DNA from 4 places in the Vibrio casei genome. Region 2 is predicted to be linked to each of the others. Evidence: predicted binding sites of a transcription regulator. Region 2 holds the regulator's gene; each other region holds the start of a gene.
What was found. The regulator PurR, encoded in region 2, represses purine synthesis genes. The targets are predictions, from matches to a motif close to TNANGNAAACGTTTNCNTNA.
Positions count from the first base shown of each region.

Region 1: a site for PurR is predicted at 909-928, ahead of guaB (IMP dehydrogenase). Genes of this name have one in related genera too.
Region 3: a site for PurR is predicted at 1,113-1,132, ahead of VCASEI_RS07430 (phosphoribosylaminoimidazolesuccinocarboxamide synthase). Genes of this name have one in related genera too.
Region 4: a site for PurR is predicted at 922-941, ahead of metK (methionine adenosyltransferase). Genes of this name have one in related genera too.

Region 1 is NZ_AP018680.1:2,129,519-2,131,732, reverse strand. It holds gene xseA (exodeoxyribonuclease VII large subunit) at 1-715, opposite strand, end outside; gene guaB (IMP dehydrogenase) at 1,064-2,214, shown strand, end outside.
Region 2 is NZ_AP018680.1:1,235,443-1,237,656, reverse strand. It holds gene elyC (envelope biogenesis factor ElyC) at 1-47, shown strand, start outside; gene purR (HTH-type transcriptional repressor PurR) at 276-1,280, shown strand; gene VCASEI_RS05960 (ABC transporter substrate-binding protein) at 1,480-2,214, shown strand, end outside.
Region 3 is NZ_AP018680.1:1,550,609-1,552,822, reverse strand. It holds gene VCASEI_RS07430 (phosphoribosylaminoimidazolesuccinocarboxamide synthase) at 1-1,014, opposite strand, end outside; gene VCASEI_RS07420 (hypothetical protein) at 1,195-1,602, opposite strand; partial or broken gene aqpZ (aquaporin Z) at 1,907-2,214, shown strand, end outside.
Region 4 is NZ_AP018680.1:623,201-625,414, forward strand. It holds gene metK (methionine adenosyltransferase) at 1-722, opposite strand, end outside; gene tkt (transketolase) at 1,232-2,214, shown strand, end outside.

The DNA of each region.
Region 1 (2,214 bases), 890 kb from region 2:
CATGGCCGACGGCGCTGACGATGGGTATTTGGCTTGCTGCAATTGTCCTTGCCACAATTTCATGGTTAAAGCACCACAGATCTTCCAATGAACCCCCACCTCGACCAACAATTAAAATATCACACTCATTACGAGTGTTTGCTCGTCCAATTGCCTGCGCTATTTTAAAGGGGGCATCTTCTCCTTGCACAACAGTAGGGTAGATAATAACGGGCAAGCTAGGATCTCGGCGTTTTAATACATCTAAGATGTCATAGAGTGCTGCGCCTGTTTTCGAGGTAATTACCCCAATACACTTTGGATTTTTCGGCAAAGGTTGCTTTAAGCTTTGAGCAAATAAACCTTCACCAGCCAGTTTCATTTTTAATTCATCGAACATTTGCTGTAGGCGACCATCTCCCTCTGGCTGCATACTTTCAATAATAAGCTGATAGTCACCGCGAGGCTCATATAGTGATAAACGAGCTTTGACGAGAACTTGATTACCATTGGCGGGTTTAAAGACGACTCGTCGATTATTCCCTTTAAACATGGCGCACTTCACTTGTGCTCGAGAATCTTTAAGAGAGAAATACCAATGCCCAGAAACTGGGGCTGAAAAATTAGAGAGCTCACCGACTAGCCAAACGATCCCCATTTCATTTTCTAGCAGCATTCGGACTTCTGCATTTAAACGAGAAACGGTAAATATATTTGGATTGGTATTAGAGCTCATGGCGGTGGTTAATCTCAATTATAGGGTTACAAATAGAAGCTTAGTATAGCGGTATTTGATCTTTAAATACGAATCTAAGGGAGTGCCAACCTAGAAATAACGGACAAATAGAACCTGTATTATACAATTTTCAGCCACTTGAATACGATTTTACATTATTCACTAAATTTTAATAAAGAAACTATAAAAACGTCTAGTCAAACGATTGCGCGAGGCGTATAATCCCGCTGCAATATCAAATCCCAAATTTATTTTGTTATGCGAAACGACGAAATGAATTTATCGCTGATGGGTTTAGACTCAAAAAGTGGGATTTATCCTTCTAACACTCTTATGTGAGATATTGCAATGTTACGAATCGCTAAAGAAGCTTTAACGTTTGATGACGTACTGCTCGTCCCAGCACACTCCACTGTTCTTCCAAATACAGCTGATCTTCGCACTCAGTTGACTAAAAAGATCACCCTTAATGTACCAATGATCTCTGCCGCTATGGATACGGTAACAGAAGCTCGTTTGGCTATTGCTTTAGCTCAAGAAGGCGGTATCGGTTTTATTCACAAGAATATGTCGATCGAGCAACAAGCTGAAGAAGTTCGCTTAGTAAAAATTTACGAAGCGGGTGTGGTTAGCAATCCTGTGACAATCCGTCCTGATGAAACCATTGCTGATGTAAAAGCATTAACCGAGAAACACGGTTTTGCTGGTTTTCCTGTTGTGACACAAAGCAACGATCTTGTCGGTATTATTACCGGTCGTGATGTGCGTTTTGTAACCGATTTAACTAAAACTGTTGAACAAGTAATGACACCAAAAGATCGCCTTGCTTCTGTAAAAGAAGGCGCATCAATGAGTGAAGTTCAGCAATGCATGCAAGCCTATCGTGTTGAGAAAGTATTGGTCGTCAATGATGCTTTCCAACTGTCAGGCATGATCACGGCAAAAGATTTCCAAAAAGCGGAACGTAAACCGAACGCTTGTAAAGATGAGCGCGGCCGATTGCGTGTTGGCGCAGCGGTTGGCGCAGGCGCTGGTAACGAAGAGCGTGTTAAAGCGTTAGTTGAAGCTGGCGTTGATGTGCTATTGATTGACTCATCACATGGTCACTCGCAAGGCGTACTTGATCGCATTAAAGAAACACGCGCACTATATCCTGATCTACAAATCATCGGTGGTAACGTAGCAACTGCAGCGGGGGCGCGTGCTCTTATCGATGCAGGTGTTGATGCGGTTAAAGTGGGTATTGGCCCGGGTTCGATTTGTACTACTCGTATCGTAACGGGTGTTGGCGTTCCGCAAATTACGGCTATTTCAGAAGCGGCAAGTGCAGCAGCTGAATTTGGCATTCCTGTGATTGCTGATGGTGGTATTCGTTTCTCTGGTGATATCTGTAAAGCGATTGCCGCTGGCGCATCTTGCGTCATGGTTGGCTCTATGTTTGCAGGTACAGAAGAAGCCCCGGGTGAAGTAATTCTTTTCCAAGGTCGTTCTTACAAGTC
Region 2 (2,214 bases):
TAGTGACTGAACCGGTAACCACAGAGCCGACCACTACATTAGAATAATAGTTTCAGTATCTCCTTTCTTAAAACCTAGAAAGCAATCGTTGGCGTCGACGATTGCTTTCATCGATAAAAGTACGCCATTTGATTGTCAGCACTGTCTTTTAAGACTAAAATCAGTGGTTAAATAATATGAAATTATCCTAAGTCGCTCATAAAAGGCGACTTTTATCTTTTTAGTCGCTTGTTCTATTACAAGATTCAGTAACATCCGCACAAGGGAAACTCACTATGGCTACAATTAAAGATGTCGCACGCATTGCTGGAGTCTCAACCACAACCGTGTCTCATGTCATCAATAAGACTCGTTTTGTTGCAGAAACAACGCAAGAAAAAGTCATGGCGGCCGTTAAACAACTTAATTACGCCCCAAGTGCGGTGGCTCGTAGCTTAAAATGTAATACCACCAGCACGATTGGGATGTTAGTTACGCAATCAACCAATCCATTCTTTGCAGAAGTGGTCGATGGCGTAGAAAGCTATTGCTATCGTCAAGGCTATACTCTCATTTTGTGTAATACCGGTGGTTTAGTCGACAAACAACGCGATTATATCCGTATGCTTGCAGGAAAACGTGTCGATGGATTATTGGTAATGTGTTCCGATCTTGATGAAGAACTACGCGAAATGCTAGATGGTCATCCAGACATCCCCAAGGTGGTTATGGATTGGGGGCCTGAGACATCGAAAGCCGATAAAATTGTTGATAACTCCGAAGCCGGTGGTTACCTAGCAACCCGCTATTTGCTCGACCATGGTCATACCGATATTGCGTGCTTAAGTGGTCATTTTGAGAAAATGGCATGTAAAGAACGTATCGCCGGTTGTAAACGTGCTTTAGCTGAAGAAGATTTATCGTTACCTGAAGAATGGTTATTAGAAGGTAATTTTGAATGTGATACAGCGGTCATCGCAGCGGATAAAATTCTGGCTATGGAAAAAAGACCAACGGCAGTTTTCTGTTTCAATGATATTATGGCGCTCGGCCTAATGAGTCGATTACAAGAAAAAGGAATCAATATTCCAGAAGACATTTCCGTCATTGGTTATGACAACATTGATCTATCGGCTTACTTTTCACCACCATTAACCACGATTCACCAACCTAAGCGTCGTTTAGGTAAGAATGCTGTCGAAATTCTTCTAGAACGAATCAAAGATAAAGACCATGCGAAGCAAGTATTTGAAATGTTTCCTGAAATTCTTGAACGTTCAACGGTAAAAACATTAAAATAACAGACAACAATAATAAGCATGACTAAACTATAAAACCAGCGCCTGTCGCTGGTTTTTATTTACTAAAATACCCATTGAGCCGGATAGCTCTTACCCTCATAGATGGCATTTTTAAGGCGCTAATTTATTAGAAATAATGAAATTTTTTTCCTTTTAGTTCTGTCTTCTATTACAACATGTACCATTACATAGGATTTGTATGAAACATTTTTTGCTTAGCTGTGCGTTAACACTCTCCACAACTTTACCTTTTATGTCTCACGCCGACACGTTATCGGATTGGCAATCTATTGAAGTAAAAGCGAAAGGACAAGATGTGTATTTAAATGCCTGGGGAGGAAGCCAAGAAATTAATGATTATCTTCGCTGGGCAAGCTCGCAAGTTAAGCAACGCTATGGGATTACACTTCATCATGTAAAAGTCAGTGACATTGCGGAAACCACAACCCGCCTTTTAGCCGAAAAAGCGGCGAATAAAAATAGTAATGGCAGTGTCGATGTCGTCTGGATCAATGGTGAAAATTTCAAATCCATGAAGCATAACCAATTACTCTTCGGGCCTTTTGTCGACGCTCTTCCGAACTGGGAGAAAGTTGATCAATCACTCCCTGTCACGACAGATTTTGCAGAGCCGACCAACGGCTTAGAAGCGCCTTGGGGTGTGGGCCAATTGGTGTATATCTATGACACAAAAAAGCTGCCATCGCCTCCTATGTCCGCCCTTGCTTTACTTACTTATGCCAAAGCGCATCCTGGACGAATTACCTATCCAAAACCACCTCAATTTCATGGCACCAGTTTTTTAAAAGCATTATTAATCGAGTTAACCAATCATGATCCCGCGCTTGCCAAACCCGTTGATCCTAAAACATTCACCAGCACGACTCAGCCACTTTGGGATTACTTAGATGCTTTGCAGCCTTTAACATGGCAA
Region 3 (2,214 bases), 320 kb from region 2:
TTCTGCAATATTGAGATAGGTTTTAGAAATCTTCATTATCTCTTCTTGAGGCAGAGAATTGTGTTTGGCAAGTGCAAAACGTTCATCCATACGGTTCTTGTTTAAAAGAATATCAGGATCAGGAAAATAGTTTAGTAAGAATTGACGAAAACCTTCTTTTGAGTTTTCAACGATATTACCAGCTTGGTATTCTGTCTTGTCCCAGATACGAGAAGAGTCTGGTGTCCCAACTTCATCCATATAAATCAGTCTTTCATTACCAGTTGCATCGTTAACGTATCCAAATTCAAACTTGGTATCGACAAAAATTTGATCAACTCTATCTAGAGCTTCACTAATCACTTTAAAGCCATCCTTTAAGAGTTTCTCATAATGAGTAATATCTTCTACTTTTGAAAAGTTAAACGCTTGAAAGCTTGCTTCAATATTATCTCTAGACACATTTACATCATCAGCTTCAGGGACATTGGGAATACCTTTCAAAATGCCTTTTGTTGATGGTGTAATAAGAAGTTCAGGTAATTTTTTATCTTTTTCTAATCCTTCGGGAAGATTAATGCCACAAAACTTACGTTCGCCTTTTTCATAAGCGCGCCACATTGAACCAGTAATATATTGGCGACAGATTGCCTCAATCATGATAGGTCTAGCTTTTTGAACGATCCAAATAAATGGATGAGGAATATCGAGAATATGACTATCTGCAAGTTGGTTGTCTTTGAATAATTGAAACCAATGATTTGAAATTGCATTTAATGCAGCACCTTTTCCTGGTACCCCATTTAACCCACCTTCACCATGCCAAATACAATCAAACGCCGAAATGCGATCACTGATTACCATAATGGCTAATGGTGCATTGTCAGCAACATTGTAACCCTTTTGTTTTATAAGGCGATGGCTGTCTTCTTCGGTTAGCCAATAGACAGAACGCACTTTTCCGCTATGCACAGGTTTATCAGTACGAATGGGAAGGTCGTCATTCACGGCTAGTACTTGGTTAGCAATGCTCATTTCCATATTCCTAATTGAGGCTAGGCTTAAAAACAGGTATGAAGGTTACATACCAGAAAGCGGCATAATAACAGAACACGGCTTATTTCTTCCAGTTAAAAAGCAAACGTTTGCTCTCTATTTTTATGAATCGAATTATTTACGTAATTTCACCATAACAATGGATCTACTTTGAAACGATTAATGCAGATTTCGTGTCAAGGTTTGGCGAATATGTTGATCCATAAAAAAGATTTCACAACTCACTTGTTTTGCTTTGAGCGTTAACTCATTTTTTTCTTCCTCTGTGAAATTATCACCAGAGACGATAGCACTAGCATTCTGTGCCTTGAGGGCTTTTAAAATGATGTCTTTCTCTGACATTGAAGTGGACGCTTTAATTTTAATTACTTTATTCGTATCAATACCAAAGGCTATGAGTTCAGAGGTAGTTGGCAGAGTTGCTTCTGAAGTAAAGAGTAACCAACTCGGGCGTTTAGAAAGCATAGATAAACGAGATAATAGTGGGCTGCTGGCTGAGAACATATCTTCATTGGAAGCAAGCGTAGCTGATGAATGATTAAGTAAAGCTGTATTGTGAGTAAACATAATTAACTGTCCATATATCCATACTGTATAAATAAACAGTATATCTAGTTTGGTGTTAGATCAAGTCATTTATTGAGCGATTTATGATTAACTGTGATTAATGTCACTTTTAATTTATGGTTTTTAAAAACTGATGTAATAATTGATTACTTATAAATCATTAAAAATTAATAGTTTATAAAAAATGCAGCATAAGATGTCTTGTTTTTCCATATATGACTACTTATTTTGTGCTGTTTTAATTATGCGTAGTTCTCAATTACACACTATTGTTATTTTGGGATTAAATTCATAGGAATAAAAAATGAATAAATATTTAGCAGAATGTTTTGGTACGTTTTGGCTAGTACTTGGTGGGTGCGGTACTGGCTGCAGCATTTCCTGATTTAGGTATTGGTTTTGTCGGTGTTTCACTTGCATTTGGTCTAACGGTCTTGACGATGGCTTTTGCTATTGGTCATATTTCAGGTTGTCACCTAAATCCAGCAGTATCTATTGGTTTATGGGCCGGTGGTCGCTTCCCAGCAAATCAACTTTTACCTTACATTATTGCTCAAGTTGTTGGTGGTATTATTGCCGGTGGCGTACTTTACGTGATTGCATCAGGCCAAG
Region 4 (2,214 bases), 610 kb from region 2:
CCACAGTCACCCATTGGACCACCGATAACAAAACGACCGGTTGGGTTAATGAAGAATTTGGTTTCTTTATTTAACCACTCAGAAGGAAGAACTGGTTTGATGATCTCTTCCATTACCGCTTCACGTAGTTCAGGTGTTGAGATTGAATCACAATGTTGAGTCGAAAGAACCACAGCATCAATACCGACAATTTTTCCTTGATCGTATTGGAAGGTTACTTGAGATTTTGCATCTGGACGTAAGAAATCCAGTTTGCCACTTTTACGTACTTCTGCTTGTTTTTGCACAAGTAAATGAGAGTAAGTAATAGGTGCAGGCATTAACACTTCGGTTTCATTGCAAGCATAACCAAACATGATACCTTGGTCACCAGCGCCTTGATCTTTAGGATCGGCTTTATCAACGCCTTGATTAATGTCTGGGGATTGCTTACCAATAGTGTTTAATACAGCACAAGAATTTGCATCAAAACCCATATCTGAATGGACATAACCGATTTCACGAACGGTTTCACGTGTGATTTCTTCGATATCAACCCATGCTGAAGTGGTGACTTCACCACCAACCATTACCATGCCGGTTTTAACGTAAGTTTCACACGCCACACGTGCTTTTGGATCTTGCTCTAGGATGGCATCCAAGACGGCATCTGAAATTTGATCGGCAATTTTGTCTGGATGACCTTCAGATACAGATTCTGAAGTAAATAAATGCTTAGCCATGTGTGAGTGCTCCACTTTGAATCACGCAAATTCATTGTTTGATAATGAATTAAATTGAGTTAGAAAAGACGCGTTCTTATATAGCTTTTGCTATGAATCGCGCCTTCTTTAAAAACAGTTCATATTGTAGGTGTTTCTACATCTAGACGTCTATTTTAGTTTTCATTGGTCGAATTACAAGCCTTTTTTTAGTTGGTTCACAGGAAAACGATTGCTTACCGATAAAAAGAGATAATTTTTTTATTTTAATTTTTGAAGCGTAAGTGATCCTTTGTACGGTATCGTTTGCGTTGCTAACCCTATATTTTCTTTAGATTCCAGTTAAATGTAGGGAAGTGTGGGCGAGGTAAAAAAAGGCGACAAAGAATCACAAAAACGAAAATATACGTGCCTTAATGTTTGCAGTCATTACGGTGCTTTGCGACAATACCGTCCACAAAGTGGGTTAAATGAATTTAGTACACTTTATCCAACCTTAAATAAAACCGCTTATGCACTCAGGAGCAGACATGACGTCTCGTAAAGATTTAGCAAATGCAATCCGCGCTTTAAGCATGGATGGTGTTCAACAAGCCAATTCGGGTCACCCGGGCGCCCCAATGGGGATGGCCGATATCGCTGAAGTTCTTTGGCGTAACCATTTAAACCACAACCCACAGAACCCTGAGTGGGCGGATCGTGACCGTTTTATTCTTTCAAATGGTCATGGCTCTATGCTGATTTATTCTCTTCTTCATCTTTCTGGTTACGCGTTGCCAATTGAGGAATTGAAAAATTTCCGTCAATTGCATTCAAAAACACCAGGCCACCCTGAATACGGTTATGCTCCGGGGATAGAGACCACAACAGGCCCACTGGGCCAAGGTATTACGAATGCCGTTGGTATGGCGTTGGCTGAAAAGTCTCTTGCAGCACAGTTTAATAAAGAAGGTCACGACATCGTTGATCACTTTACTTATACATTCCTAGGCGATGGTTGTTTGATGGAAGGTATTTCACACGAAGCGGCTTCTTTAGCGGGTGTGCTAGGTCTAGGTAAATTGGTTGCGTTCTGGGATGACAACGGTATTTCTATCGATGGTCACGTAGAAGGTTGGTTTGCAGACGATACGCCTAAGCGTTTTGAAGCTTATGGTTGGCATGTTATTCCTGGTGTTGATGGCCACGATTCAGATGCGATTGAAGCTGCCATTCAAGCAGCAAAAGCGGATCCTCGTCCAACGCTAATTTGTACTAAAACGGTTATTGGTTTTGGTTCTCCAAATAAAGCAGGTACACACGATTGTCACGGCGCACCACTTGGCGCTGATGAAATTGTTGCAACTAAAGCGCAACTTGGTTGGGCACACGGTCCTTTCGAAATCCCTTCTGACATTTATGCTCAGTGGGATGCAAAAGAAGCAGGCGCAGCAAAAGAAGCAGCATGGAATGAGAAGTTTGCAGCATACGCAACTGCTTATCCTGAACTAGCAGCTGAATTTAAACGTCGTAC